One region of the Streptomyces sp. NPDC007863 genome, then DNA from elsewhere that is predicted to be linked to it. Evidence: riboswitches for the same ligand, from Rfam matches in the RefSeq annotation. Region 1 holds a riboswitch; each other region holds the start of a gene.
What was found. Region 1 has a riboswitch for cobalamin ahead of ABZ621_RS17060 (ABC transporter substrate-binding protein). Riboswitches for the same ligand answer to the same signal wherever they lie in the genome.
Positions count from the first base shown of each region.

Region 2: linked by a shared signal. The riboswitch ahead of ABZ621_RS00075 (ABC transporter substrate-binding protein) and the one ahead of ABZ621_RS17060 (ABC transporter substrate-binding protein) in region 1 are both predicted to bind cobalamin.
Region 3: linked by a shared signal. The riboswitch ahead of cobN (cobaltochelatase subunit CobN) and the one ahead of ABZ621_RS17060 (ABC transporter substrate-binding protein) in region 1 are both predicted to bind cobalamin.
Region 4: linked by a shared signal. The riboswitch ahead of metE (5-methyltetrahydropteroyltriglutamate--homocysteine S-methyltransferase) and the one ahead of ABZ621_RS17060 (ABC transporter substrate-binding protein) in region 1 are both predicted to bind cobalamin.

Region 1 covers NZ_JBEYEI010000010.1:16,911-24,429, forward strand. The annotation lists gene ABZ621_RS17040 (helix-turn-helix transcriptional regulator) at 1-1,033, shown strand, start outside; gene ABZ621_RS17045 (alpha/beta hydrolase) at 1,441-2,181, opposite strand; gene ABZ621_RS17050 (hypothetical protein) at 2,422-3,273, shown strand; gene ABZ621_RS17055 (TIGR03618 family F420-dependent PPOX class oxidoreductase) at 3,684-4,130, shown strand; cobalamin riboswitch at 4,679-4,860, shown strand; gene ABZ621_RS17060 (ABC transporter substrate-binding protein) at 4,905-5,924, shown strand; gene ABZ621_RS17065 (iron ABC transporter permease) at 5,921-7,045, shown strand; gene ABZ621_RS17070 (ABC transporter ATP-binding protein) at 7,042-7,519, shown strand, end outside.
Region 2 covers NZ_JBEYEI010000001.1:14,886-22,404, forward strand. The annotation lists gene ABZ621_RS00050 (antibiotic biosynthesis monooxygenase) at 1-21, opposite strand, end outside; gene ABZ621_RS00055 (PP2C family protein-serine/threonine phosphatase) at 232-1,347, shown strand; gene ABZ621_RS00060 (hypothetical protein) at 1,373-1,858, opposite strand; gene ABZ621_RS00065 (ABC transporter ATP-binding protein) at 1,918-2,742, opposite strand; gene ABZ621_RS00070 (iron chelate uptake ABC transporter family permease subunit) at 2,739-3,824, opposite strand; gene ABZ621_RS00075 (ABC transporter substrate-binding protein) at 3,821-4,840, opposite strand; cobalamin riboswitch at 5,018-5,142, opposite strand; gene ABZ621_RS00080 (metalloregulator ArsR/SmtB family transcription factor) at 5,229-5,627, opposite strand; gene ABZ621_RS00085 (heavy metal translocating P-type ATPase) at 5,721-7,519, shown strand, end outside.
Region 3 covers NZ_JBEYEI010000005.1:277,369-284,887, forward strand. The annotation lists gene ABZ621_RS10480 (MarR family transcriptional regulator) at 1-308, opposite strand, end outside; gene ABZ621_RS10485 (DoxX family protein) at 401-748, shown strand; gene cobN (cobaltochelatase subunit CobN) at 794-4,393, opposite strand; cobalamin riboswitch at 4,433-4,568, opposite strand; gene ABZ621_RS10495 (cobalamin biosynthesis protein CobG) at 4,660-6,000, shown strand; gene ABZ621_RS10500 (precorrin-8X methylmutase) at 6,003-6,638, shown strand; gene ABZ621_RS10505 (precorrin-2 C(20)-methyltransferase) at 6,644-7,519, shown strand, end outside.
Region 4 covers NZ_JBEYEI010000027.1:96,016-103,534, forward strand. The annotation lists gene ABZ621_RS33420 (amidase) at 1-84, opposite strand, end outside; gene ABZ621_RS33425 (TetR/AcrR family transcriptional regulator) at 262-915, shown strand; partial or broken gene ABZ621_RS33430 (acyl-CoA thioesterase) at 949-1,287, opposite strand; gene metE (5-methyltetrahydropteroyltriglutamate--homocysteine S-methyltransferase) at 1,418-3,736, opposite strand; cobalamin riboswitch at 3,912-4,105, opposite strand; gene ABZ621_RS33440 (dienelactone hydrolase family protein) at 4,304-5,029, shown strand; gene ABZ621_RS33445 (NAD(P)-dependent oxidoreductase) at 5,291-6,130, opposite strand; gene ABZ621_RS33450 (NADP-dependent oxidoreductase) at 6,215-7,171, opposite strand; gene ABZ621_RS33455 (helix-turn-helix domain-containing protein) at 7,243-7,519, shown strand, end outside.

The sequences.
Region 1 (7,519 bases):
CAATCTGGAGAGCGGGGTGCGCAACCCGACGCCCGCTGTGGCGGCGGCCTGCGACGCGGCCTTCGGCACCGGCGGGAGACTCGCCGAGCTGGCCGGGCCCGGACGCCGTGGCGCCCGCGTCGAGGAGGTCGTCGAGACCGGCCCGGTGGTCGCCGGATACGAACGGGTCCTGCGCGAGCTGAAGGACCTCGGCAGATCCACCGGTCCGAGGTTCGTCACCGCGTCGCTGAAGTCGATCACGCGGATCCTGACGGACGCCGGTCCGCACGCCGTGGGCGAGCAGCGGGCCGACGTCTGGCTGCTGGCCGCAAGGTTCGCCGAGTACACGGGGTGGATGGCCCAGGAGGCGGGGAATCCGGCGGAGGCGCTGCGCTGGACGAGTCTCGCGGTCCGCTGGGGCACCGAGGGCGGGGACGAGACGGTGGCCGCGTACGCCCTGGTCCGCAAGGCGTACATCGCCCAGCACCGTGGTGACGCCGACGCGGCGATCAGGTACGCCGACCAGGCGGCCGGGCATCCGGCGGCCGACCCGGTGATCCGCGCGCACGCCGCGCGGCGGGCGGCCCAGGGACATGCGAGCCGTGGCGACGCGGGGGCCTGCGGGGAGGCGCTGGAGCGGTTCAGAGGCCACACGGCCGAGGCCATCGGCGGCCGGGCCTCCTCCTGGGGTCCGCGCATCGGGAACGGCAGCCCTGGACTCCTCGAAGCGTCCTGCATGCTGGGCCTCTCCCGCTTCGAGCCGGCCGCCGACCTCTTCGCCGCCGAGCTCCGGCGCCGGCCGGCCGTCCCGGCGGACAGCAACTCCCAGGCCCGCTTCGCCGTCCGGCACGCGACAGCCCTCGTCGGTGTCGGGCGCCTCGACGACGCCTGTCAGATCGTCGAGGCGACGCTGCCCGTGATCAGGCGCATCGACTCGGCCACCGTCCGCACGGAGCTGGGACGTTTCGCGGAACTGGCGGCCCGGACCCGAGGAGCCACCCCGGGCCGGCTCGCCCTCATCGACGCGTCGGCCGCCCTCGCGCTGGGCTCGTAGGACGGGAAGAGGCGGAACGGCCCGGCTGCCCTGGGCGGTCACCCGGAGTCATGCGAGCGAGCCGGCATGCCGTGTTCGAACGCCGGCCCATCGGCGGAGCCACCGCCGGGACCGCCCACGGACCTACGAACGCCCGCCCTCGACGCCCCGGACCACATGCTCCCCGACCGGTCCGTCGTATGTCGACCGGTGGAAGACGAGCGGCACACATCACCTGATCCACGGGGGACGCAACTCCCGGTCTTCTCCCTCGTGGACGCAACGCGTTCGTGCCGGGCGTAGCCTCCGTCTGAGTCATCTCCCGCCCCCGCCCCCGCGTACGCGGGAAGCAGCGGGTAAGGAGGGGCCCCTGCCTGGTTGGCAGGGGCCCACGGCCTACCGTCGGCTGGGGCCCTGACGGGCCGGCCTCACCTCAGGTGTCGGACGAAGAACCGGGCCGCGGCGTCCCCCGCGTGCTGCGGGACACCGGTGTGCCCGCCCATGTTGGCGTGCAGAGTCTTCTCCTTCGAGCCGAAGGCGTCGAACAGATCCAGGGCCGCCTGCCGGTCGTTCCCTTCGTCGTCCCACTGCAACAGGACGTGCAGGGGAATGGTGACCCTGCGGGCCTCCTCGAACACGGCGCGAGGGACGAAACTCCCGGCGAACAGGACAGCGGCCGAGATGCGGGGCTCGACCACCGCCAGGCGGACGCCGATGGAGATCACGCCCCCCGAGTACCCGACCGGACCGCCGATCTCGGGCAGCGCGAGGAGGGCGTCCAGGGCGCCCTGCCATTCCGGGACCGACCGGTCGACCAGGGGGAGGACAAGGGCGTCGATGATCTCGTCGCTGACCGGCTCGCCGGCCCCCGTCGCCCGGCGCAGGTCGGCGACGGCACGCTCGGCGTCGGGCAGGCGGGGCCGGTCGCCGCTCCCGGGGAGCTCGATGGTGGCCGCGGCGAAGCCGTCCGCCACGGAGGAACGAGCCCGGTCCAGCAGTCTCGCGTACGTCGCGCGCAGACCGAGGGGCGGGGGGCTGATCAGGATCAGCGGTACGGGAGCGGACGCGGATGCCGATTCGGGCGTCCACAGGATGCCCGGAATCTCACCGAGGGTGAACTCGCGCTCGAGGACACCGTCGTCGAGGAGCTGTCGGGAAGTGATGTGCATGTTCGTTCCTTCAGGAGTGCCATGGAACGGCGCTCCCGGACGACCTATCGCCCGACCGTGACCCCGGAGGAGAGCACCCATGTCGATACGTTCACGGGTACCACCTCCTCGTTCTCTCGCACGGCCTCCGAAAACGTAGCAGCGGCCACCACGGTCCGCCAACGGGTTTTCTCCAGGCTCTACCGACGCGTGGTGAAGTGGAGGTGGCCGATACCTCGACAGCAGGGAGCGATCCTTCTGATGACCGCACAGCCCGCATGCCCTGAGCGCAACAGTCCCGAGCGCGCTGCGCGCACGGACATCCCGCCGTTCAAGCCTTCTCTCGTCAAAGCGGTGTTCAGGGACGTGACCCCGATGCACGTCTCACGGTCGGCCGCGTGGGCCGCCGCGTCGGTGACGGGGACGGTGCTGGCGGAGATCATCGACGGCGCGAGGCGAGCGGCGGCGGAAGAGGCCCGGAGGAAGCTGACGCCCGCGGACCTCGTCTCGGCGATCGACCGGAACGTCGAGGTGGAGGTGGGGACCGCGTGGTACGAGCACAGCCCGACGTTCAGGGGCCTGACCGGTGACGTACACGATGTCGAGGGCGTCCTTGTGGCTCCTCCTCGACGCCGCAGGTCGCGCAAACCGAGTGCCGTGGTCGGCGCCCACAGGTTCGAGACCGGGGTCAAGAGGCTGCTGTCGAGCCGGGGGGTGACGGCCGTCCCCGCGATGGTCCGCGACCTGGACGGAATCGCCAGCGCGTTCCTGACGGACCTCGCCCGGGACGCGGCCATGGTCGTCCGCGAGGGCGGGGTGAAGCGCTTCGGCTCGGTCACCCTGGTGACGCCGGGCGAACCGGGCACGCCCCCTCCCCTCGACGGTTCTCTCCAAGCGCTGTCCGTCCGCAGTGGGGCCAGTCGGACCATCGGCAAGGACGATGTCCTGGCCGCCACCACGATGCAGTTGTTCGGCGACGTCCGGCAGCAGGCCCTCGCCCGAGCACGCGAGGCGACCCCGAACACTCGCTTCGGGACTGACGATCCAGGGTGCGGAGGCGGCCGACCCCTTCGTCGTACCCGCACGACCCGAGGCGCCACGCTCGGGACGTGAGCAGCCAGGGGCCCGTGGCCGATGCGAGTACCGGATCGCGTGACCCCGGGGACGACGGCGGAGTCGCGTCACGGTCACCATCACGACCGTCGGCGACGAAGCGCGGCGGGGGATCTTCCCGTGGGCCGGCGCAGTGGAGATCCCTGGGTGTGGATTCGGTTGGGGTGGCCCGAGTCGGTCGAGCCACCCTGCCCGCCTCCTGCGGTCGGTTGTTCATGTCCGCGGTCTCTCCGACGGACCCGTCTCGCATTCGGCGGGACGGCTTCCCGTCAGCTCACCAAGGTCCTCATCGACAAGGCAGTCAACCAGCATCTGCTCCCATGCAGTTCACAAGCGCCGCCCTGTCCTGGATCACCGACGGCGAGATCGTCCGGCCGTTGTCTCCCCGATCCAGGTTGTACTCTCCCCGGATGACCGCGACCTTCGACGAGACCGTCCGCGCCCGTCTGCAGGCCCCCAACATCTGGTACGTCGGCACGGTGTTCGCCGACGGAGCTCCGCAGGTCAGCCCGATGTGGGTGGATCTGGAGGGCGAGGGCGAGCTGATGTTCAACACGTCGGTGGGTCGGGTGAAGGAGGAGAACCTGCGCCGCGACCCGCGCGTCTACCTCTCGCACGCGGACGCCGCCGATCCCTTCGACAGGGTGCAGATCAACGGGGTGGTATCCCGCTTCATCGAGGGCGAGGAGGCGCGCGACCGGATGGACCAGCTGGCCCGCAAGTACCTCGGCAGCGAGCGCTTCGAGTGGCTCATGCCGGGGGAACGGCGCGTCGCGGTCATCGTCCGCCCGGTCAAGGTGCGGCACATCGTCGGGGTGGAGCGCTTCCGGCCCGGCGGCCCCGTCCCCGCTCCCTGACTGACACACTCACCGCGCGCCGGTCGCCCCCTCGGCAGACGGCAGGCGGCGGGCGGCAGGACGGAGGTCTGTCGGCGGAAGCCCGACCCGTGCTTGATACGAATTTCCAGAGGAACGGGGCCTCGGACTGCCAGACGGGACCGTCCCCGAAGCAGCGGGGAGCAAAGGGGGGTTCTCTCGGGCGTCGAGAAGCTCGTCCGGTTCATCCCCTGCGGGCGCAGGGAGCAGCGCTGGACGAGTTGACCAGCGAACATGCGGTCGGGATCATCCCCGCGGGTGCAGAGAGCAGAAGCCAGCGTCCAGTAGACACTGCCCAAGGGTGACGGGTCCACCCCTACCCAGACGGGCGCGTTCCGGCTGACGTGGCCGCCGTCGCCTTCGGGGTCCACCAGCACCGGAGAAATACGAGGTACCGCGGTGTGGTTCGGGTACTTCGGGTACCTCGCGGTCGAGATGCCGGACGGCCGAGGAGGCGGGGTTCGGCCGCCGCCTCGGAGGTCACGAGGGGCGTGCACGCGCATACGCACGCCCTTTTGACGCGGGCGCCGTGGATCGTAGGATCAGCAGGTCATCACCGCGACGGGAGACAGGAAGCCGGTGCGATTCCGGCACGGTCCCGCCACTGTGACCGGGGAGTGCACCCTTCGGCATGCCACTGCGCCGTGCGTGGGAAGGCAAGGGGAGCGTCGATCCGGGAGTCAGGACACTGGCCTGTCGCGGGCCCGATCCGAGGAGCGCGGACTCCCCAGGAGGCTTCACTTGTACGACCGTTCCATGCTGTTCACCCCTGCCCGCCGGCGCCGTGCCCTGCGCGCCGCGGCCACGGCCGTCGCCCTGTCGGCGGCCCTCCTGACCGCCGGCTGCGGCTCGTCGCAGGTCACGGCCCAGGACACGAAGGCCGCCTCCCCGTCGGGCGGAGGTTTTCCCGTCACCATCGACAACTGCGGTGTGAAGACCACGTACGACAAGGCGCCCGCCCGCGTCGTCACCATCCATCAGCATCCGGCGGAGCTCATGCTCGCCCTGGGGCTGAAGGACCGCATGGTCGGCACCGCCTTCCCCGACTCCGCCGTCCTGCCCGAACTGCGGAAGGACTACGAGTCGATCCCCGAACTGGCGGAGAGGGAGCCGTCCTTCGAGACCGTCCTGGAAGCCGAACCGGACCTCGTGTACGGCGGCTACGGCAGCGCCTTCGACGAGAAGGAGGGCCGCTCCCGCAAGGCGTTCCGGGACGCGGGCGTCGACACCCACCTGAACCGCGAGTACTGCGGGAAGAAGCGGGTGACGATGGAGGACACGTACGAGGAGATCCGTACCGTCGGCACGATCTTCGGCGTGTCCGACCGCGCCGACCAGCTGGTCTCCGACCTCCGGGCGCGGGTCGGGAAGGCCTCCGCCGCCGTCAAGGGCGCGCCGCCGGTGCCCGTCTTCGTGTACGACAGCGGTGACAAGGCGGCCTTCACCGCGGGCGGCAAGAGCCTCGGCACCGAACTGATCCGGCTGGCCGGTGGCACGAACGTCTTCGCCGACCTCGACGACGTCTTCGGCGACGTCTCCTGGGAGCAGGTCGTCGAACGCCGGCCGGAGGTCATCGCAATCTACGACTACGCGGGCGCCGGGAGCGTCGAGCAGAAGAAGGAGTTCCTGCTCGGCCAGCCCGCTCTGAAGGACGTGCCGGCCATCAGGAACAAGCGGTTCGTCGTGCTGCCGTTGACCGCCACCCTGGTCGGCGTGCGGTCGGCGTACGCGGTGGACGATCTGGCCCGTGGCATCCGGCCCGAGAGCTTCCGGTGACGGCCCCGGTCACCGACGCCGCCTCCGGGCGGGTCGCGCGACCGGGGGGACGGGACGACGGGCGGGCCGGGCCGGGCCGGCCGGCCGGTCTCGCCGTCGTCCTCGTGGTCCTGGCCGTCCTGCTGGTGGTCTCCGCCACGGCGGGCCTGGCGATCGGCTCGGTCCACGTGCCGCCCGGCCAGGTGTGGGGCATCGTGACGCACGCGCTGGGCGCCGACTGGGTGGAACCGGACTGGTCGCGGGCGCGCGAGACCATCGTGCTGGACGTCCGCGCGCCCCGCGTCCTGCTCGGGGCCGTGGCCGGCGCCGGACTGGCGGTCGTGGGGACGGCCCTGCAGGCCCTGATCCGCAACCCGCTCGCCGAGCCGTACCTGCTCGGGGTCTCCTCCGGGGCGTCCCTGGGCGCCGTGGTGGTGATCGTGTTCGGGGTCACCCTGTTCGGGCCGGTGTCGCTGTCGGTCGCCGCGTTCGCGGGGGCACTCGGTGCGTTGCTGCTCGTCTACGCCACGGCCCGCACCGGCGGCAGGATCACCTCGGCACGGCTGGTCCTGTCCGGTGTGGCCATCGCCGCGGTGCTCACCGCCGTACTGGACCTGCTGCTGCTCACCACCGACCGGGGAAACGAGGCCCGCGCGGTCCTCGCCTGGACCCTCGGCGGCCTCGGCGGCGTCAACTGGGGAACGTTGTGGCTGCCCGGCGCCGCCCTGGTCCTGGGCATCTCCGTCCTCCTCGTGCAGGCGCGCCACCTGAACCTGCTGCTCGCCGGCGAGGAGGCGGCCACCACGATGGGCCTGGACGTGGCCCGCTTCCGGGCCCGCATGTTCGTCCTGCTGTCCCTCGTCACCGGCGTCCTCGTCGCGGCGTGCGGACCGATCGGCTTCGTCGGCCTGATGCTGCCGCACATCGTCCGCCTCGCCGTCGGCGGCGACCACCGCCGCGTCCTGCCGACCGCCGCGCTCGGCGGCGCGGTCTTCCTCATCTGGGCCGACATCGCCGCGCGCGTCGTCGCCGCGCCGACGGAGATCCCCGTCGGCGTGCTCACGGCCCTGTGCGGCGGACCGTTCTTCCTGTGGCTGATGCGCCGCGACGCCCGCAGGACCACCGACCGAGGAGGGGCATGACCGCCACCGAGCTCGTCGTCGACGGCGTCACCCTGACCGCCGGCGCGCACCGCCTCGTCGAGGACGTGTCCCTGACCGCACGCCCCGGCGAGGTCGTCGGTCTCGTCGGCCCCAACGGCAGCGGCAAGTCCAGCCTGCTGCGCGCCGTCTACCGCGTCCTGCGCCCCGCCGCGGGCCGGGTCGACGTCGACGGCGCCGACGCCTGGTCGCTGCCCGTGCGGCGACTGGCCCGCACCGTGGCGGCCGTGGTGCAGGATTCGGGCGCCGACTTCGACCTCTCCGTCCGTGAGGTCGTCGCCATGGGCCGTACCCCGCACAAACGGCTCCTCGACGGGGACACCCCCGAGGACGCCGAACTGATCGACGCGGCCCTGGACGCGGTGGACGCCACCGGCCTCGCCCACCGCCCCTTCGACCGGCTCTCCGGCGGCGAACGCCAACGCGTCCTCATCGCCCGCGCCCTCGCCCAGCAGC
Region 2 (7,519 bases), on a different contig from region 1:
CTCAAGGCTGACCGCGGTCAACTCGACTCCTCGTGATCTCACCGCGCCCGCGCCCACTCTACTGACCCGGCGGAACGGGCCGGACCGCGACAGGACACGACAGGACAGGACAGGTCCCGGCGCCTGGGGTATGCCTTGTACGTGTGCCCCCACCGGCGAGACCCCGTTCCCCGGCCGCCACGGCGCGGCGGGCGGCGGTTCCTGCCGGCCGTCTCGTTCGCGCTGATCGCCGTGGTCACGATCGTGGACCTGCTGGTCCCGCCCGAGGTGCACCTGGGTCCGTTCCTGATCGCCGCGCCCGCCGTGACGGCCTCCTTCGCCGGGGCCCGGATGACGGCCTTCGTCGGCGCCGTCGCGGTCCTCGCGCAGACGGTGGTGGCGGTCCTCCGCACCAGCGTCACGGACCTCAACCACACCTACCAGATCGTCGCCCTCGTCCTGATCTCCGTCATCGCCACCTTCTTCGCCCACCTCCGCGAACGCGACGAGAGCCGGATGGCGCGCCTCCGCTCCATCGCCCACGCCGCCCAGAGCGTCGTCCTGCCGCCCCTCCCCGAGCGGTCGGGACCCCTCCGGATCGCCTCGGTCTACCTCGCCGCCGAGGAGGAGGCGCAGATGGGCGGCGACCTGTACGCGGCCGCCCGCACGGCCTCCGGGACCCGGCTGCTCATCGGCGACGCCCGGGGCAAGGGCCTCGACGCCATCAGCGAGGCCTCACTCGTCCTCGGCGCCTTCCGGGTCACGGCCCGCCGGGAGCGGGGCCTGCCCGAGCTGGTCGGGCAGCTGGAGGCGGGCGTCGGCTCGGACGAGCGCAACGACCGGGCGTTCGACGCCGACGGCACCGACGAGGCCTTCGTCACCGCCCTCGTCCTCGACATCCCCGACCGCGAGCCGGTCGTACGCCTCGTGAACTGCGGCCACCCGCCCCCGCTGCTCCTCAGCGGGGGCCGGGTGACCCCCCTCGCGTCGGCCGGATCGAGCCCCCCGCTCGGGCTCTCGGACGTCCTCGCGGCGGACGTGACCGTCGAGACCTTCCCCTTCGCGGCCGGGGACGTGCTGCTCCTCCACACGGACGGGGTGACGGAGGCCCGCGACGACAACCGTGCCTTCTACCCCCTCACGGAACGGCTCGCGGCCTGGGCCGGCGCCGGGGACGACCCTCCGGCGCTCCTCGACCGGCTGCGGGCCGACCTCCAGACGTACGCGGGCGGCCACCTCGGCGACGACGCGGCGCTCGTCGCCGTACAGCGGACCGGCACGCCGCCGGATCCGGCTCCGGCCGCGGACAGGGTCACGGCTCCGGCCCCGGGCAGGGATACGGCTCCGGGCCCGGACACGGCTGTCTGAGAGACCCGCTCCCGGGCGCCGTCCGTCATTCCTCCGCGGCCAGTGCCTCCGCCGCCTCGGCCGTGAAGGTCTCGCAGGCGCGCTCCACGGCCTCGCCCCGGGCCAGCATGTCGGCCCGGTCGGCGGCGAAGAAGATCTCCCGGGTCCGCGTCAGGATCTCGGCGGCCTGCTCGGCGAGTCGTCGCGCGGCCGGTCCCGAGGCGACGAGCCGCAGCCGGAGGACACCGCTGCGGACCTCGACGTAGAGGCGGTGCGACTCCGCCCGCGCCGCGCGGGCCACGTCCGTGTCCGGCGTCGCGTGGTGGCTCGTCCACCGGTCGTACTGGGCGCGCCGGTAGTCCTCCGCCGAGGCGACGAACCCGGCGCAGGCGTCGAGGAGGCGCTGGTGGCCGCGCTCCTGGCCGGCGCGGGCCGCCGACCTGAGCGCGGTCTTCTCCTGGTAGCGGTGGGCGACGACGGCGCCCAGCAAGGTTCCGATGACGGCGATGGCCGCCGCGATGATGCCCGACACGCCGACCAGTCGACCATCCGGCGGCCCGCCCCGACAGGGCGCGAACAGGCCACCGCCCGTCAGGCGTCCCGGTGCGCCGTGCCGAGGAACCGGATGTGGGGGCGGCCGTCCGGGCCGGGGTGGGTGACGGTGGCGCGGACGCCGTAGACGTCCGCGACGAGCCGCTCGGTGAGGACCTCGCGCACCGGCCCGGCCGCCACCACGCGCCCCTCGCGCAGCACCACCAGGTGGTCGCAGTGCATCGCGGCGAGGTTGAGGTCGTGCAGCGCCACGACGCAGGTCAGCGGCAGGGCCGAGACCAGGGCCAGGAGGTCCAGCTGGTGCTGGATGTCGAGGTGGTTCGTCGGCTCGTCGAGCAGCAGTTCGCGCGGTTCCTGCGCGAGGGCGCGGGCGATCTGGACCCGCTGCCGCTCGCCGCCGGAGAGGGTGCGCCAGGTGCGGTGCGCCCGGTCGGTGAGTCCGGTGCGGGCCAGCGCGGACCGTACGGCCTCCTCGTCGGCGGCCGTCGCGGGCGACCAGGCCCGCCGGTGCGGGACGCGGCCGAGGCGCACGGCGTCGGCCACCGTGAGGTCCACCTGCGTGTCGGCGTGCTGCTCGACGACCGCGACGCGCCGGGCGAGCGCGCGGCGCGGCACGGCGGCGAGCGGCGCGCCGTCCAGGGTCACGACCCCGGCGTCCGGCGCCAGGACGCCCGCCAGGACGCGCAGGAAGGTGGACTTCCCCGAGCCGTTCGGGCCGAGCAGCCCGGTGAGCGTGCCCGGGCGCGGTGCCAGCGTCACGCCGTCCAGGACGAGGGCTCCCCCGGCCGTCCGCGACACCCGCTCGGCGCGGAGCCCCGTACCGGTGTCGACGGGAGGCGTACGGGTCGTCGGTGTGCCGTTCATCGGCCGCTCCGGGTGCGGTACAGGACGAGGACGAAGGCGGGGACGCCGATCAGCGACGTCACCACGCCGACCGGCACCTCCTGCGGGTCGAGGACCGTCCGGGCGAGGGTGTCGGCCCAGACGAGGAAGACGGCCCCGGCGAGCGCGGTCAGCGGCAGCAGCCGCGCGTGCCCCGGTCCGGTGAGGGCGCGCACCGCGTGCGGCAGCACCAGGCCGACGAAGCCGATCGCGCCCGCGGAGGACACCAGGACGGCGGTCAGCAGGGCGGTCACGGAGAGCAGGACCAGGCGGGTCCGCGCCACGGACACGCCGAGCGCCGCCGCCGCGTCCTCGCCGAACGCGAAGGCGTCGAGCGTACGGGCGTGTCCGCCGCACACGAGGAGCGCGCCGGCGAGGACGGCCGCGCACGCCCCGACGTCGGTCCAGTCCGCCCCGCCGAGCGAGCCGAGCAGCCAGAAGAGGACGCCCCGGGTGGTCTCGGCGTCGGCGGCGGTCATCACGACGAAGGAGGTCAGGGCGGAGAAGAGCTGCATCGCCGCGACCCCCGCGAGGACGACGCGGTCCGTCGACCCGCCCAGGGTGTGGCTCAGCAGCAGGACCAGGGCGAAGGAGCAGACCGCGCCCAGGAAGGCGCCGCCGGTGACGGACACCAGGCCGCCGCCGGCACCGAGGACGACGACCGCGACCGCGCCGGTCGACGCGCCGGAGGAGACGCCGAGGACGAAGGGGTCGGCGAGCGGATTGCGCAGCAGCGACTGCATCACGGCGCCGCAGACGGCGAGCCCGGCCCCGCACACGGCGGCGAGGAGGGTGCGGGGCAGCCGCAGGTCCCAGACGATGCCCTCGCGGATCGCGCTCAGGCCGGACGGCTCTCCGCCGAGGCGCGCGGCGACGACGGACCAGGCGTCGGCGACCCGGATGTCGGCCGGACCGAGGGTGACGGCGAGCGCGACCGAGACGCAGAGGAGAGCGACCCCGGCCGCCCCCGCGAGCGGCGTGAGCGCCCGGGAGGACCGCGCGGAGGCGGAGCCGGAGGCGCCGGAGGCAGCGGAAGTGGAGGCGGGGGAGGAGGCGGGGGTCACTTCGTGAGCCCGTGCGTGCGCAGGGCGGCCGCCAGCTGCTCGATGCCTTCCACGGTGCGGATGGTGGGGTTCATGGCCTGGCCGCTGAGGATCACGTACCGCTTCTTCCGGACCGCCGTCATGTTCCGGGTGACCGGGTGCGACTCCAGGAACTCGATCTTCTTCGCGGCGCTCTCGGCCGACTGCGCCTTGCGGGTCAGGTCGGCGATCACCAGCACGTCGGGGTCGCGGTCCACGACCGTCTCCCAGTTGATCTGCGGCCACTCCTCCTTCGTGTCGTCGAAGACGTTCCGCACGCCGAGCGTCCCGCTGATGATCCCCGGCGCGCCGCAGCAGCCGGCCATGTACGGCCCCTGGGAGTCGGAGAACCAGTACAGGACGGACGCGTCGCCGAAGTCGGCCCCGGCCTTGGCCTTCTCGACCCGGGCGCGGAGCTCCCCGACGAGCTTCTCGCCGCGCTCCGGAACCCCGAAGATCCGTGCCAGGTCGCGGACTTCGCCGTACACGGCGTCCATCGTGAGCGGCTCGGTGCGCACGCCGTCGCCGTCGCCGCCGTTGTCCTTGCCGACGCAGTCGGCGGGGGAGAGGTACGTGGGGACGCCGAGCTTCGTGAACCGCTCGCGCGGTGCCACGCCGCCCTTGCCCAGGGTGTAGAGGAAGGAGGCGCTGACGAAGTCGGGTTCGGCGTCGAGGACCTTCTCGAACGACGGGTAGCGCTCGGCGAGCCGGGGCACGGACGCGTTCGCCTTCTCCAGGCCCTTGAGCACCGGGTCCGTCCAGGTGGCGGTGCCCGCCATCCGGTCGGCGAGGCCGAGGGAGAGCAGGATCTCGGCCGACCCCTGGTCGAGGGCGACGGCCCGGCGGGGTGCGGCGGCGACCTCGACGCGCTGTCCGCAGTTGTCGAGGCGGACGGGGTACCCGGCGCCGTCCGCCGCCTTCGCCCCGGACGGGCCGGGCGACGCCGCCCCGCCGGCGCCGCAGCCGGCCACGAGCACGGCACCGGCCACCAGCAGCACGGCGGAACGGGCGGAGCGAGAAGAACCGGCGGAACGGGAGGGACGGACGGAACGAGCGGTGTGTGCGAAGGGCACGGGGAACGGCACGGGGAAGGATCCTCTGCGTCACGGCTCATGCGCGGAGCCTGATGTACGGTGCTCCCCGGACGCCGTACGACCGCCGCCCGGGCCGCCAGCAGGTCTTCGGACTCGGGGTCGTCCGGACGGAACGCCTTCCCAGGCCCCCTCGGGGCCCAGTGGCCGATGTCCCGCCCGTCACCCTCACCGCTGCGCGTCAGTTCCGGATTCCCACCGGATTCCCTGACCTCCGCACGGACCGCGTGGATCCGTGCAGGGGTGCGACTGGCCCCGGCAAATTACCACAACCGGATCTTGCTCCCCGGCGGGGCTACTCGCCTGCGGCGGCGCCCGCGCGGGCCGCCGGCGCGTCGAGCTCGGCGGGCAGGTCGCGGACGCCGAGGCGCAGGTGCTCGACGTGGTGCAGCGCCTGGTCGAGGAGTTCGGCGACGTGGTTGTCGTAGAGGGCGTAGACGATCGAGCGGCCGTGGCGCTCGCCGGTCACCAGACCGAGGTTGCGCAGCAGCCGGAGCTGGTGGGAGCAGGCGGAAGGCTCCATGCCGACGGCCGTCGCCAACTCCCCGACCGAGGACGGCCCTTCGCGCAGGCGCGCCAGGATGTACAGCCGCGAGGGCGTGGCGAGGGCCTGGAGCGTCGCGGCGACGTCGGTGGCGCCGACCGCGTCGAGGCGTTCGCGCGTGGTGCTGGTGGCAATCGGTCCGTGGCCCATGGGACCATGATACGGACGACACCTGAAGACCTATTCATGTGTTCCTGTATGGTGGGCGCATCGTCCGCCGGCCCCGTGAAGGGTTGCTTCGTCATGTCCTCCGTCCTGCAGAGCTCCGGGCCGCAGACCCCCGCCGCCCCGACGCCCCGCCCCGACCGCGTACCGCCCCGCCGGCGCACCCGCGTCCTGGCGCTGCCCGAAGCCCGCTGGGCGCTCGCGGCCCTGCTGCTCTTCCTGGCCGCCCTCCCGCTGTACCTGCTCGGCGCGCCGGCCTGGCTGTGGGGCCCGCTGTTCGCGGCCACGTACGCCACCGGCGGCTGGGAGCCGGGCTGGGAGGGCCTGAAGGCCCTCCGGGAACGGACCCTGGACGTGGACCTCCTGATGGTGGTCGCCGCGCTGGGCGCCGCCGCCATCGGACAGGTCCTCGACGGCGCGCTGCTCATCGTCATCTTCGCGACCTCCGGCGCGCTGGAGGCCGTCGCCACCGCCCGGACCGCCGACTCCGTACGCGGCCTGCTCGACCTGGCGCCGGAGACGGCGACACGGCTCGCGGACGACGGCACGGAGGAGGTCGTCCCGGCAGGCTCCCTCGCCGTCGGCGACGTCGTCCTCGTCCGGCCCGGCGAGCGGATCGGCGCCGACGGCGGCGTGCTCGCCGGCGCGAGCGACGTCGACCAGGCCACCATCACCGGCGAACCGCTGCCCGTGGCCAAGCAGCCGGGCGACGAGGTCTTCGCCGGCACCCTGAACGGCTCCGGCGCCCTGCGCGTGCGGGTCGGGCGCGACCCCTCCGATTCGGTGATCGCCCGGATCGTGGCGATGGTCGAGGAAGCCGCCGAGACCAAGGCGCCGACCCAGCTCTTCATCGAGAAGGTCGAGCAGCGCTACAGCCTCGCCATGGTCGCCGTCACCCTGCTGATCTTCACGATCCCGCTGCTCCTGGGCTCCGACCTCCGGTCCACCCTGCTCCGGGCGATGACCTTCATGATCGTCGCCTCCCCGTGCGCCGTCGTCCTCGCCACCATGCCCCCGCTCCTCTCCGCCATGGCCAACGCCGGCCGCCACGGCGTCCTGGTGAAGTCCGCCGTGGTCATGGAACGCCTCGGCCAGATCGACGCGGTGGCCCTGGACAAGACCGGCACCCTGACCGAGGGCACCCCGTACCTCACGGACCTGCACCCCCTCACCGTCTCCGCCCCCGACGCCCCCGGTGCCGACGCCCTCGACGCCGACGCGCTCCTGCGGGCCGCCGCGGCGGCCGAGTACCCCAGTGAGCACCCTCTCGCCCGCGCCGTCGTGGAAGCGGCCCGCGCGCGGGGACTGGAGCTGCCCCCGGCCGAGGACTTCGCCTCCACCCCCGGCACGGGCGTCAGCGCCACCGTGGACGGCCGTGCCGTCGCCGTCGGCGGCCCCGCGCGCCTCCTCGACGACCCCGCGCACCCGGCCGCCGTCCTCGCCGCCGCACTGGAGGAGCAGGGGCGCACCGCCGTCGTCGTCACCGTCGACGGCCGCCCGGCCGGTGTCCTCGGGATCGCCGACCGGCTCCGCCCCGAGGCCGCCCACGCGACCCGCGCCCTCGCCGAACTGACCGGCGGCGCGCCGGTCCTGGTCACCGGCGACAACCCGCGCGCCGCCGCCCGCCTCGCCGCCGACGTCGGCATCACCGACGTACGGGCCGGGCTCCTGCCCCAGGACAAGGTCGCCACCGTCCAGGAGCTCCGGAACGCCGGCGCCAAGGTCCTGGTCGTCGGGGACGGCGTCAACGACGCCCCCGCCCTCGCCGCCGCCCACGTCGGCATCGCCATGGGCCGGGCGGGCTCCGACCTCGCCCTGGAGACCGCCGACGCCGTCGTCGTACGTGACGAACTCGCGACCATCCCCACCGTGGTGAA
Region 3 (7,519 bases), on a different contig from region 1:
TCGAGGACGGCCGCGCCGGCCGGGGTGATCTCGACGATGTGACGGCGCCGGTCCGCCGGGTCGCGGCGCCGCTCGGCGAGGCCCGCCGCCTCCAACTCGTTCAGGATCGCGACCAGTTGGCTGGGGTCGACCTCCATGGCGGCGGCCAGGTCGCGCTGGCTCATGGGCGCGGGGGCGAGCTGCATGAGGGTCATCGCGTTGCGCGGGTGCAGCCCGGCGACGCCCAGGGCGGAGCGGATGCGGGCGCCGGTGAGCTCCCCGCGGAAGGAGAGGAGGAAACCGAGCCGGTCGGTCGGGAGGGCTGCCATGACGTCCACCGTAACAACAACGACATTGTGGAGCGAGATAAATCGTTGTTACGCTTCAACGATTCCTGTCCCTAAATCGTCGGAGCGTCCCCATGTTCATCGGTTACGTCGTCCTCGCCGTCCTGCTCGCGCTCGCCATGACCGGCTCCGCCGTCGCGACCTTCACCCGCAACCCCTCGGTCGTGGGAAGCATGACGAAGGTGGGCGTACCGGACGGCTGGCTGCCGTGGCTGGGCACGGCGAAGGTGGCCGGGGCGCTGGGACTGCTCGCGGGCCTGGTGATCCCGGTGCTCGGCGAGGCCGCGGCGGTCGGCCTGGTCCTCTACTTCATCGGCGCGGTCGTCGCCCACGTCCGCGTGAAGGACTACGCCCTCGCGCCGGCCCTCGTCCTGGCGGTCCTCCCGGCCGTCGCCCTCGGCCTCCGCGTGGCCAGCGCCTGAGCGGACCCCGCCGTCCCACGACGGAACGGCGGGGTGCCGGGAAGGCTAGGCGCCGTCCTCCAGGTCGCCTTCCGTCTCCAGGAAGACCTGGCGCAGCGCGGCCAGCGTCTCCGGGTCCGGCTTCTCCCACATGCCGCGCGACTCCGCCTCCAGGAGGCGTTCGGCGATGCCGTGCAGGGCCCAGGGGTTGGCCTCCTTGAGGAAGGCCTGGTTGGTCTCGTCGAGGACGTACTCCTGGGTGAGCTTGTCGTACATCCAGTCGGCGACGACACCGGTCGTGGCGTCGTAGCCGAAGAGGTAGTCGACGGTCGCCGCCAGCTCGAAGGCGCCCTTGTAGCCGTGGCGCCGCATCGCCTCGATCCAGCGCGGGTTGACCACGCGGGCCCGGAAGACCCGGGAGGTCTCCTCGACCAGGGTGCGCGTACGGACGGTCTCCGGGCGGGTCGAGTCGCCGATGTACGCCTCGGGGGCCGTGCCCCGCAGCGCGCGGACGGTCGCCACCATGCCGCCGTGGTACTGGAAGTAGTCGTCCGAGTCGGCGATGTCGTGCTCGCGGGTGTCCGTGTTCTTCGCGGCGACGGCGATCCGCTTGTACGCGGTCTCCATCTCCGCGCGCGCCGGCCGGCCTTCGAGCCCGCGCCCGTACGCGTACCCGCCCCACACCGTGTAGACCTCGGCGAGGTCCGCGTCGGTGCGCCAGTCCCGCGAGTCGATCAGCTGCAGGATGCCCGCGCCGTACGTGCCCGGCCGCGAGCCGAAGATGCGGGTGGTGGCGCGGCGCTCGTCGCCGTGCTCGGCGAGGTCGGCCTGGGCGTGGGCGCGGACGTAGTTCTCCGAGGCCGGCTCGTCCAGGCCCGCGACCAGCCGGACGGCGTCGTCGAGGAGGCCGATGACGTGCGGGAACGCGTCCCGGAAGAAGCCGGAGATGCGCAGCGTGACGTCGACGCGCGGACGGCCCAGCTCCTCCAGGGGGATCGGCTCCAGGCCGTTGACGCGGCGCGAGGCCTCGTCCCACAGCGGGCGGACGCCCAGCAGCGCCAGCGCCTCGGCGACGTCGTCGCCGGCGGTGCGCATCGCGCTCGTCCCCCACAGGGAGAGGCCCACCGAGGTCGGCCACTCGCCGTTGTCCTCGCGGTAGCGGGTCAGCAGCGAGTCCGCGAGCGCCTGGCCGGTCTCCCAGGCGAGCCGGGACGGCACGGCCTTCGGGTCGACGGAGTAGAAGTTCCGGCCGGTCGGCAGCACGTTGACCAGGCCGCGCAGCGGCGAGCCGGACGGGCCGGCGGGCACGAAGCCGCCGTTCAGGGCGTGCACGGCGTGCGTCAGCTCGTCGGTGGTGGCGGCGAGGCGCGGCACGACCTGCTCGCAGGCGAAGCGGAGCACGTCGTGGACCTCGGGGCCGTACGCGGCGGCGACCGCCGGGACCACGTCCACGGACCAGCCGGCGGCCTCCATCGCCTCGACCAGCTCGCGGGCCTTCGCCTCCGCCTCGTCGGCGGTGGTGCGGGTCGCGGCGCCCTCGTCCAGGCCGAGCGCCTCGCGCAGACCGGGCAGCGCCTGCGTGCCGCCCCAGATCTGGCGGGCGCGGAGGATGGAGAGGACGAGGTTGACCCGCTCGGGGCCGGTGGGCGCGCCGCCGAGGACGTGCAGGCCGTCGCGGATCTGGGCGTCCTTGACCTCGCACAGCCAGCCGTCGACGTGCAGCAGGAAGTCGTCGAAGCCGTCGTCCTCGGGGCGCTCCTGGAGGCCGAGGTCGTGGTCGAGCTTGGCGGCCTGGATGAGGGTCCAGATCTGGGCGCGGATCGCCGGGAGCTTCGCCGGGTCCATGGAGGAGATCTGCGCGTACTCGTCGAGGAGCTGCTCCAGGCGCGCGATGTCGCCGTACGAGTCGGCGCGGGCCATCGGCGGCACGAGGTGGTCGACGAGGGTGGCGTGGACGCGGCGCTTGGCCTGGGTGCCCTCGCCCGGGTCGTTGACGAGGAAGGGGTAGACCAGCGGCAGGTCGCCGAGGGCCGCGTCGGGGCCGCAGGCGGCGGACAGGCCGGCGTTCTTGCCCGGCAGCCACTCCAGGTTGCCGTGCTTGCCGAGGTGGACCATCGCGTCGGCGCCGAAGCCGCCGTCCTGCGCGCGCGCCGCGATCCAGCGGTAGGCGGCCAGGTAGTGGTGGGAGGGCGGCAGGTCGGGGTCGTGGTAGATCGCGATCGGGTTCTCGCCGAAGCCGCGCGGCGGCTGGATGAGGACCAGCAGGTTCCCGCGGCGCAGGGCGGCGAGGACGATGTCGCCCTCCGGGTTCCGGGACCGGTCGAGGAACATCTCGCCGGGCGCGGGGCCCCAGTGCTCCTCGACCCGCTCGCGCAGCTCGGCCGGGAGTTCGGCGTACCAGCGCTTGTAGTCGGCGGCCGGGATGCGGACCGGGTTCTTCGCCAGCTGCTCCTCGGTGAGCCAGTCCTGGTCGTGGCCGCCGGCCTCGATGAGGGCGTGGATCAGCTCGTCGCCGTCGCCGGAGACCAGGCCGGGGAGGTCGGCCTCGGGCCCGAAGTCGTACCCCTCCTCGATCAGCCGGCGCAGCAGGGCGACGGCGGAGGCGGGGGTGGCGAGGCCGACGGCGTTGCCGATGCGGGAGTGCTTGGTCGGGTACGCGGAGAGGACCAGCGCCAGCCGCTTCTCCGGGTTCGGGATGTGCCGGAGGCGGGCGTGGCGGACGGCGATGCCGGCGACGCGGGCGGCGCGCTCGGCGTCGGCGACGTACGCGGGCAGGCCGTCGGCGTCGATCTCCTTGAAGGAGAACGGGACGGTGATGAGCCGGCCGTCGAACTCGGGGACGGCGACCTGGCTGGCCGCGTCCAGCGGCGACAGGCCCTCGTCGTTCTCCTCCCAGTTCGCCCGCGAGCCGGTCAGGCACAGCGCCTGGAGGACGGGCACGTCGAGCGCGGCGAGCGCGCCCGCGTCCCAGGCCTCCTCGTCGCCGCCGGCCTGCGCGGCGGCCGGCTTGGTGCCGCCGGCGGCGAGGACGGTGGTGACGATCGCGTCGGCCCCGCGGAGCTCGGCGAGCAGCTCCTCCTCGGGGGCCCGCAGCGAGGCCACGTACAGCGGGAGCGCGCGGGCCCCGGCGTCCTCGATCGCGTCGCAGAGGGCGCCGACGAAGGCGGTGTTCCCGCTCATGTGGTGGGCGCGGTAGTAGAGCACGGCGACCGTCGGGCCCTCGGTGACGCGGGCGGTGCGCTCCAGCGGGCCCCAGGTGGGGGCGGCGGCCGGGGCCTCGAAGCCGTGACCGGTGAGGAGGACGGTGTCGGAGAGGAAGCGGGCCAGCTGCTCCAGGTTGGCGGGGCCGCCGTGCGCGAGGTAGGCGTGCGCCTCGGTGGCGACGCCGACCGGCACCGTGGAGGCGGCCATCAGCTGGGCGTCGGGGGCCTGTTCGCCGCTGAGGACGACGACCGGCTTCCCGGTGGCGAGGATCGCGTCGAGCCCCTCCTCCCAGGAGCGGACGCCGCCGAGGAGGCGGACGACGACGAGCTCGGCGCCGTCGAGGAGGCCCGGGAGGTCGCCGAGCGGCAGGCGGGAGGGGTTGGCGAAGCGGTACTCCACCGGCCCTCCGGCCGCGCGGGCGCTGAGCAGGTCGGTGTCGGAGTGCGACAGCAGCAGGAGCATGGCGAGGCTCAGGCCTTCCTCGGGGTTGTCCGCGCCCCGGGTGGTCGTGGGTCGGCGGGGAGTTCCTGACTCACCCGTACCGACGGCCGGTACGGGCTCACAGTGGCGGGACCGCGCCGGATTCTCACCGGGCTTCCTCCCCGGGGCCCTGGGACCCCATGCCGATCTGCATAGTAAGGCGTGGCGTCGGCGGGCCGGAGGGGACCGGAGAGTCGGCCGGATCACACTCGGTGGCCGTCCGGTTCCCCGTGGGTATGCTCGCCGCCATGCCGCCGACCCCGCCCCCCTCGCCCGAACCGGGCGAAGCGCCGACGAGGGACCGTGACGACGCGTGCCCGGGGGCGCTCCGGCTGCACGCCGCCGCCGACGGGCTCCTCGCCCGACTCCGTCTGCCCGCCGGGCGATTGACGTCACGTCAGGTCATGGTCCTGGCCGACGCGGCGGAGTCGCTGGGCGACGGCAGCCTCTCCGTCACCTCGCGCGGCAACGCCGAGCTGCGCGGCCTGCGCGACGGCTGCGGCGCCGGTCTCGCCGCGCTCCTCGCCGACGCGGGCCTGCTGCCCTCCCCCACCCACGAGCGGGTCCGCAACATCGTGGCCTCCCCGGCCGCCGGACTCGACGGACTCGGCCACGGCGACGTGCAGTTGTGGGCCCGCGCCCTGGACGCCGCGCTCTGCGCGGAGCCCCGCGCGGCGGCCCTCTCCGGCCGCTTCCTCTTCGCCCTCGACGACGGCCGCGGCGACGTCGCGGGGCTCGGCGGCGATGTGACCTTGATCGCAGCACCGGACGGCGCCGCGTTCCTGACGGCGGGCACGGAGACCTTCCGCCTGCCGGCGCCCGCGCCCAAAGCGGCCGGCGCCGCCGCGGCCGGTACCGAACCGGCCACCGGTCCCGCGCCCGGTGCCGGAACGGCCACCGGCGCCACCGCCGACGCCGGCGCCCCCGCCGAAACCGCCGCCCGCGCCGCCCTGACCTGCGCCCTCGCCTTCCTGGACGCCGCCGAGGCCGCCGGGACCGGGGCCTGGCGGCCGCGCGAGCTCCCGGCCGGACAGCTCCCGGAGTGGGCCGGCGCCCTGGCCCGCGCGGCGATCACCGCGGAGCCCGTACCCTCCTTCTCTCCTCCCCCGGCGGCGCTCCCGCCCGCACCCGGTCCGCTCGGCGACCACGCCCTGCACGTCCTCGCCCCCCTCGGCCGGCTGACCGCCGGGCAGCTGCGGGCGCTCGGCGCGGGCGCGGACGAGGTGCGGCTCACCCCGTGGCGCGGGGTCGTCGTGGCGGGCCCGTCCCCGGACCTGCTCCCCGCCCTCGCCGCGCACGGCCTGGTCACCGGCCCGGCCGACCCCCGCACCGGCGTCACCGCCTGCACCGGCACGTCCGGCTGCGCCAAGTCCCTCGCCGACGTGCGGGCGGACGCGGCGCGCGCGCCCGGCGGGCCGCTGCCCGTGCACTACTCCGGCTGCGCGCGCCGCTGCGGGCATCCGCACGGCACCCGGATCGAGGTCACCGCCCTCGGCCCCGACACCTATCTGCTGGACGGCGTCCCCGTCCCCCGTACCGCCCTGGCCGAAGCCGTCGCGGCGGCCCGTACGACACCGATGGAGAGCTGAGGATGTACGAGTACGAGAAGGACGGCGCCGAGATCTACCGCCGCTCCTTCGCCACGATCCGCGCCGAGGCCGACCTCGGCGGGCTGCCCGACGACCTCGCCACGGTCGTCGTCCGCATGATCCACGCCTGCGGCATGACGGACCTCGTCCGGGACGTCGCGTACTCCCCCGGGGTCGTCGCGAGCGCCCGCGCCGCGCTCCGGGCGGGCGCCCCCATCCTCTGCGACGCGCAGATGGTCGCCTCCGGCGTCACCCGCAAGCGGCTGCCCGCCGACAACGAGGTGCTGTGCGCGCTCTCCGACCCGGCCGTGCCCGCGCTCGCCGCCGAGCTCGGCACCACCCGCTCGGCCGCCGCCCTCGAACTGTGGCGGGACCGCCTCGAAGGCTCCGTCGTCGCCATCGGCAACGCCCCCACCGCGCTCTTCCACCTCCTGGAGATGATCGCGAACGGCGCGCCGAAGCCGGCCGCCGTCCTCGGCATCCCCGTCGGCTTCATCGGCGCCGCCGAGTCCAAGGACGCCCTCGCCGCCAACGAGCTCGGCCTCGACCACCTGGTGGTCCGCGGCCGGCGCGGCGGCAGCGCCATCACCGCCGCCGCCCTCAACGCCCTCGCGCACGAACCGGAGATCCAGCAGTGACCGTTGTGAAGGGCAAGCTGTACGGGGTCGGCCTCGGCCCCGGCGACCCGGAGCTGCTCACCCTCGCCGCCGTGAAGGCGATCGCCGAGGCCGATGTCATCGCCTACCACTCGGCCCGCCACGGCCGCTCGATAGCCCGCTCCATCGCCGCCGGCCACCTGCGCGAGGACCACATCGAGGAGCGGCTCATGTACCCGCTCACCGTGGAGACCACCGACCACCCCGGCGGCTACCGGGGCGCGCTCGACGACTTCTACGAGGAGGCCGCGGACCGGCTCGCCGCCCACCTCGACGCGGGCCGCACGGTCGCCGTCCTCGCCGAGGGCGACCCGCTGTTCTACGGCTCCTACCAGCACATGCACAAGCGGCTCGCGGACCGGTACGACACCACCGTCATCCCCGGCGTCACCTCCGTCAGCGCCGCCGCCGCCCGGCTCGGCGAGCCGCTGTGCGAGGCCGAGGAGGTCCTCACGATCATCCCCGGCACCCTGCCGGAGGACGAGCTGGCGGCCCGCCTCGCGGGCACCGACTCCGCGGTCGTCATGAAGCTCGGCCGCACCTTCCCCACCGTGCGCCGCGCCCTGGAGCGGGCCGGCCGCCTGGAGGACGCGCGCTACGTGGAGCGGGCGTTCATGGCGGGCGAGCGGACGGAGCCGCTGGCGGACGTGGACCCGTCGACGGTCCCGTACTTCTCGGTCGCCGTGCTGCCCTCCCGCATCGACCGGGAGAACCCCGTCCGGGAGACGGGCGAGGTCACGGTCGTCGGCACCGGTCCGGCCGGCGCCCCCTGGCTGACCCCCGAGTCGCGCGGCGCGCTCGTCAACGCCGACGTGCTCGTCGGCTACACCACCTACCTGGACCGGGTGCCGGTCCTGCGCCCC
Region 4 (7,519 bases), on a different contig from region 1:
CTCGACCGCCGTCGTCCTGCCCTGCTCCAGCGCCGCGCGAAGGTCGGCGATACAGGTCTCCACGACATCGAATCCGCGCGTCATGAGGGTGTCTCCCGGGTGGTGAGTAGGGCAGGCGGGCCCGGTGGCCGTCGGGGCGACCGGGCACAGCCGGCCGTCACACACCCCATCGCACTGACTAGATTTTCAATCTAGACTATGAGTCTAGGTTTTCGGAACCTAGACTGGGCACCTGGATCTCCGGACCTGGAAAGTGAGCTCATGCCGACGTCAGAGACCGGGCCCTCGCGGCCCGCGGCCCGGGTCCCGACCGACAGGAAGCGTCAGCCCAGCGGGGACGAGGCACGGGGGCGGGCCATGCGGGCCGCCATCGGCGTCATCGCCGAGAAGGGCACGGCGGCCCTGCGCATGTCGGACATCGCCGAGCGGGCCGGCATGAGCACCGGGCACATCCTGTACCACTTCGGCAAGAAGGACCGGCTCCTGCTCGAAGTCCTCGCCTGGAGCCAGGCGGACCTCTGGGACCGGCTCCGGCAGGCCCTCGACCAGGCCGCTACTCCCGCCGAGAAGCTGGACCTGTTCGTCCGCTTCTACCTGCCCCGCGACGCGGCCGACGAACGGTACGCGCTGTGGACGCAGGTGCTCGCGCAGCGCCACGACGAAGCGGGCCGGCGCGTCCTCACCGAACTCCTTGACGGCTGGGACGAGCGCCTGGAGGCGATCGTGCGCGAGGGCCGTGACCTCGGGCACTTCGCCGACGTGGACCTCCCCGAGTTCACCGTCCGGGCGGTGGCCATGCTGAGCGGGCTCTCCGAGGACGTGATGTTCGGACGTTCCCGCTGGCAGCAGGCCTCCCCGCACGCGTTCGCCCTGGCCGCGCTCGAACGCGAACTGCGTCCGGCCGGCCAGGGCTGACGGGCGTCAGCTCACGCCGGGCAGGGACACGTCGAGCGCGGGGACGGGACGCGGGGACCCGTCGGCGCCGACGGCGACGAAGGTCAGGAACGCCGTGGCGACCTCGGTGGCGGGGCCGGCGCTGTTCCACCGCTCGGCGGTGACCCGGACGCCGACCGTCATGGACGTGCGCCCGGCCCGTTCGAGTCCCGCCTGGACGCTGAGGAGGTCCCCGGCCCGGACGGGGGCGAGGAAGGTCATGCGGTCGACCGAGACGGTGACGGCGGGGCCGTCGGCGTGACGTCCGGCCGCCGCCGCGGCGGCGTCGTCGATGAGCTTCATCACCACACCCCCGTGGATGGTGCCGTAGAGGTTGGTGTCGTGCTCGCTCATGATGTGGGCGAGGGCCACCCGGGAGTCGTCCGGCGTCTTGACCGGACGGGACACGGGGGCGGGGCCGGTGACGGTGGGATCGGCCACGTGATCTCTCCTTCGCGAGTCGCGGCGGCGAACCGGCTGCGGGTCAGGAAGGCGACAGCCGGTCGCGGACCGTGCGGGCCGCGGCCACGAGGTGCTCCAGCGAGGCGCGGGTCTCGGCCCAGCCGCGGGTCTTCAGGCCGCAGTCGGGGTTGACCCACAGCCGCTCGGCGGGGATGGCTCCGAGTCCCTCCTGGAGGAGGGCCGTGGCCTCCTCCGCCGAGGGGACGCGCGGGGAGTGGATGTCCCAGACGCCGGGACCGGCCTCGCGCGGATAGCCGTGGGCGGCGAGCTCGTGGGCCACCCGCATGTGGGAGCGGGCGGCCTCCAGGCTGATGACGTCGGCGTCGAGGTCGTCGATGGCCTGGACGATGTCGCCGAACTCGGCGTAGCACATGTGGGTGTGGATCTGGGTGTCCGGCCGCACGCCGCCGGTGCTGAGGCGGAACGCCCCGGTGGCCCAGGCGAGGTAGTCGGGGTGGTCGGCGCGGCGCAGCGGCAGGGTCTCGCGCAGCGCGGGTTCGTCGACCTGGATCACCGACGTCCCGGCGGCCTCCAGGTCGTGCACCTCGTCGCGCAGGGCGAGGGCCACCTGCCGCGCGGTGTCGGCGAGGGGCTGGTCGTCGCGGACGAACGACCAGGCGAGCATGGTGACCGGGCCGGTGAGCATGCCCTTGACCGGCCTGCCGGTGAGGGACTGGGCGTAGGTGGTCCAGCGCACCGTCATCGGCGCCGGGCGGGAGACGTCGCCGGCGAGGATCGGCGGGCGGACGTAGCGGGTGCCGTACGACTGGACCCAGCCGTGCCGCGTGGCGAGGTAGCCGTCCAGCCGCTCGGCGAAGTACTGCACCATGTCGTTGCGTTCGGGCTCGCCGTGCACCAGGACGTCGAGCCCGGTCTTCTCCTGGAAGGAGATCACTTCCCGGATCTCCGCCCGGATGCGCTCCTCGTAGCCGGTGGCGTCGATGCGTCCGGCGCGCAGGTCGGCGCGGGCGGCGCGCAGTTCGGCGGTCTGCGGGAAGGAGCCGATGGTGGTGGTCGGCAGCAGGGGCAGGTCGAGGTGGGCCCGCTGGGCGGCGGCCCGCTCCGCGTACGGCTGGGGACGGCGGGCGTCCGCGTCGGTGACGGCCTCGGCGCGGGCGCGTACGACCGGGTCCCGGGTGATCGGGGAGTTGGCACGGGAGGCGAGGGCGGCGCGGTTGGCGGCCAGTTCGCCGGTGATCGCGTCGGTGCCCCGGGCCAGGCCCGTGGCGAGCGTCGTGATCTCGCCGGTCTTCTGCTTCGCGAAGGCCAGCCAGCGCCGGATCTGCGGGTCGACGTCCTTCTCGGCCGCCGCGTCGAGCGGTACGTGGAGCAGGGAGCACGAGGCCGCGACGTCGACCTGGCCGGCGAGGCCGAGGAGGGTGCCCAGGGTGGTGAGGGACCGGTGCAGGTCGTTGATCCAGATGTTGCGGCCGTCGACCACGCCGGCGACCAGCCGCTTGCCGGGAAGGCCGCCCACGGCGGCCAGCGCGTCGAGGTTGGCGGCGGCCGGCCCGGTGAAGTCCAGGGCGAGGCCGTCGACCGGTGCCTTGGCGAGGACGGGGAGGGCGTCGCCGAGCCGGTCGAAGTAGGAGGCGACGAGCAGCTTGGGCCGGTCGGTGAGGGCGCCGAGGTCGCGGTAGGCGCGGGCGGCGGCGTTCAGGTCGGCGGGCGTGCGGTCCTGGACCAGGGCGGGCTCGTCGAGCTGGACCCATTCGGCGCCGGCGGCCCTCAGGTCGGCGAGGACCTCGGCGTAGACGGGCAGCAGACGGTCCAGCAGGGTCAGGGGCTCGAAGTCCGCCGCCACACCGGGGGCGGGCTTGGCCAGCAGCAGGTACGTGACCGGACCGACCAGCACGGGGCGGGCGGTCAGCCCGAGGGAGAGGGCCTCCTTCAGCTCGGTGACCTGCCGGGACGAGTCCGCCGCGAAGACCGTGTCGGGGCCCAGCTCCGGCACGAGGTAGTGGTAGTTCGTGTCGAACCACTTGGTCATCTCCAGCGGGGCGACGTCCTGCGTGCCGCGGGCCATCGCGAAGTAGCCGGCGAGGGCGTCGGCGTGGACGGCCTCCCGGTGGCGCGCGGGGACGGCGCCGACCATGACCGTGGTGTCGAGGACGTGGTCGTAGAACGAGAAGTCGCCGGTGGGCACTTCGTGGATGCCGGCTCCGGCCAGCTGCCGCCAGTGCGCGCTCCTGAGCTCGGCGGCGGTGGCACGGAGGGCGTCGGCGGTGACCCGGCCCTTCCAGTAGCCCTCGATCGCCTTCTTGAGTTCGCGGTTCCGTCCCTGACGGGGGTAGCCGTACACGGTGGCGCGTGCCGCCGCGACTGCGGACTTCGTGGTCACGGAGATCTCCTTCGCGAGATGAATCCCTGAGGTCCGGGGACCGGACGAGGACGCGAAGGGGCGACGGACCGGACGGCAGGCGTGTGCGGCATGGCACGGCCGCCCGTCCGATATGTGCGCCGACCCGCCCTCGAGGTCACCGGATGGCCGCGCGCGGAACGGTCCGCGTGCGGGCAACGGGCAGGTCTTCGGACTCGCGGGCACGTCCTCCTCGTGGAGGCCACCTACTGGCCGTCGCTTCCCAGACGTAGTACGTCACGTCCAGTGCGTATGACGGCGGTCGTTCCCGCTCACCGCTGCGGGGCAGTCCCGGATTCCCACCGGGTTCCCTCTTACGACGCTCCCGCATGGCGTGCGGGGCGAACCAGCTGCACCGGCCACCCTACGGGTCCGCCCCGCCGGCCGTCGGCGGAAGTCCGGCCCGTGGAACGTGATATGAGCCACCCGCCGGTCACGAGGTCCGCCGTGCCGCCCGGGCGGCACGGCGGGCGCGACCCCGGCGGACCGCTGTCTGCCATCGGTGAACACGACCCCGAACGGGCCCAACGGTCATTACCGTCAAGCCACATGACGACGGTCACCACACGCACGGTCACCTACCCGGCCGACGACCTGACGATGATCGGACACCTCGCGCTCCCGGCCGGTGCCGGGCGCAGGCCCGCGGTCCTGATCGGACCCGAGGGGGTGGGGCTCGGCGATGTCGAGCGCCGCCGCGCCGAGGCCCTGGCCGAACTGGGGTACGTGGCGCTGGCCTTCGACCTCCACGGTGGACGCTATCTGGGCGATCCGGAGGAGATGCTGGCCCGGTGCCTGCCGCTGCTCGGCGACCCCGACCGGATGCGGGACATCGGTCACGCCGCGCTCGACGTGTTGCGTGCCGAACCACGGACGGACCCCGACCGGATCGCCGCCGTCGGCTACGGCACCGGCGGCGCGGTCGCCCTGGAACTCGGCCGTGACGGCGTCGACCTGCGCGCGATCGCGACGGTCAACGGACTGATCACGGGCCGGCCGGGTGAGGCGGCCCGCATTCGCTGCCCGGTTTGGGCCGGGGTCGGGTCGGAGGACCCGATCATGCCGCCCGCCCAACGGGACGCGTTCGCCGCGGAGATGGAGGCCGCGGGCGTCGACTGGCGCCTCGTGGTCTACGGAGGGGCCCTGCACGCCTTCCACCACCCGACGGTCGACCACACCGTGCGTCCCGGCGTCGGCTACCACCCGAGGCACGCCCAGCGGGCCTGGGGCGACATCGTCGCCCTGCTCGCCGAGTGCCTGCCCGTCACGGAGTGATCCGACTCCGATTCCGGCTCCGACTCCCGTACCGGCTCCGGCTCCGGTACCGGCCCGGTGGGCGTTCCGGACCACGGGCGGGGACCGGGTGGTCCGGGTGAGGCAGCATCACCGCGAGTGCCGCATACGGGGAGCACGGCCCGTCTCGTGCACGAGCGCGAGGAGGCGCGGGCTCCGCCGGAGTCCATGAAGGAGAGACTGCGCGCCGCCGTCATGGAGGGGCCCGAGCATCCGGAGCCGTGGGCGCCTGAGGGGTGAGGCCTACGCGTCGCCCTGATCCGCGAAGCCGGTCCGCCAGGACGGCCGGGCCGGAGCCCAGCCGAGACCGCGGGCCCGGGTGTTGAGCGCCCCTCGGGCCCAGGGCGTCCGCCCTTCGGTCCGTTCCGGCGCGTGCACTCCCAGCGACTCCGCGAGCAGCGGCAGCCAGGCGTGCGCGGGGGCCGGCTCGTCGTCCACGACGTTGTACGTCCCGGAGGGCCAGGACAGGGCTCGTACGGCGGCGTCCGCCGCGTCCGCGACGTGCACGAAGGAGCTCACCGACGCGTCGGCGGCCGTGCTGCCCAGGAAGCGGGCCCCGGGGTCGCCGGCGAGGGCGGCCGCGACCGCGCCACCGGGCGCGTACCAGGTGCCGGGACCGTAGAGGATCCCGTACCGCAGGACGACGGCCGTCGGGAGTTCGGCCACCGTGGCCTCCAGCGCCCGCACGCCGGCGACGATCCGGGCCCGGGGCGGTTCCTCCGTCCCGTCGAGCGGTACGGACTCGTCGGCGGGCGCGTCGCCGGGCGCGTACGCCCAGCTGATCGACTGCGCGACGATCCGGCCGACGCCCGCCGCCCGGGCCGCGTCCACGAGGTTGCGCGTCCCCTCGACGCGCACCCGGTTGTTCGCGGCCCCGTCCGCCCCGCCGAGATCGGTGAGCTGGTGCACCACCGCGTCGGGCGCGGCCTCGGCCACCGCCCGCGACAGGGCTCCGGCGTCCAGGACGTCCACCGGGCGCGGACCGCGCCGGGAGATGCCCACGACCTCGTGCCCCGCCGCCTCCAGGCGAGGGACGAGCTGACGGCCCACGGCGCCGGTGGCGCCCGCGACAAGTACCCGCATGGGCCCCAGCCTAGAAGATCCCCGTGGAGGCGGGCGGCCGGTCCCCGGAGTGCGGGGACCGGCCGGCGCGCCACGGGCGGTCCGCTACGGGACGGTCAGCACGATCTTGCCGGTCGTGCGGTCCGTCTCGCCGAGGGCGTGCGCCTTGGCCGCCTCGGCGAGCGGGAAGACGGCCTCGATGTGGGCGCGCAGGGCGCCGGAGGCGGCCAGCTCCGCGACGGCGTTCATGCCGGTGTGGTCCGCCTCGACGAGGAGGGACTCCACGCGGACCCCGCGGGCCGCGGCCTTCGCGGCCTCGTCGGGGTCGCCGCCCGGCAGGATCGAGACGAGGACGCCGCCGGGGCGCAGGACGTCGAGGGAGCGGGCGCGGGTGTCGCCGGAGAGCGGGTCGAGCACCATGTCGACGTCCTGGACGGCGTCGCGGAAGTCGGTGGTGCGGTAGTCGATCACCTCGTCCGCGCCGATCGAGCGGACGAACGCGTGCTTGGGCGCGCTGGCGGTGCCGATGACGTACGCGCCGCGGGCCTTCGCGATCTGGACGGCGAGGTGGCCGACCCCGCCGGCGGCGGCGTGGATCAGGACGCGCTGCCCGGAGCGCACGCCGGCGGTGTCGACGATCGCCTGGTACGCGGTGAGGGCGGCGAGTGGCAGGGCGCCGGCCTGCACGTGGTCGATGCCGGCGGGCTTGGCGGCGAAGGCGCGGGCCGGTCCCGTCACGTACTCGGCGTGGGAGCCCACACCGTGCGGGTAGGGCAGCATCCCGAAGACCTCGTCGCCCGGCTTGAACAGCGTGACGCCGAAGCCGACGGCCTCGACCACGCCGGACACGTCCCAGCCGAGGACGAGCGGCAGCCGGTCGAGGAAGAGGCCCGCGGCGCGGTGCTTCCAGTCGGTCGGGTTGACGCCGGCGGCGCGGACGGCGACCAGGAGCTGGCCCGGGCCGGGGACGGGACGGGGGAGGAGGACCTGCTCCAGGACCTCGGGGGTGCCGTGGGTGTGCTGGCTGATGGCGCGCATGGTGGGGGCGGTGGTGTTCGTCATGCCGTCCAGCCTCGCCGTGGAGCACGCCCCGGTACCATGGCATGAATGCCAACTTCCGACGGGATCGTGCCATGACTGTCCACCGCGTCGTCGTCCTCGCCCTGGACGGCGTGTACCCCTTCGAGCTCGGCATCCCCAGCCGGATCTTCGGCGCGCTCCAGGACCGCTACGAGGTCCTGACCTGCTCGGTCGACGGCGGGCCCGTCGCCACCAACGCCGACTTCTCGGTGACGGTGGGGCACGGCCCGGAGGTCCTGGCGACGGCGGACACCGTCCTGCTCCCGCCGTTCGACCTTTCCCGTCTCTCGCGCGAACTGCCGCCGGCGGTCGGCGAGGCCCTCGCGGCGA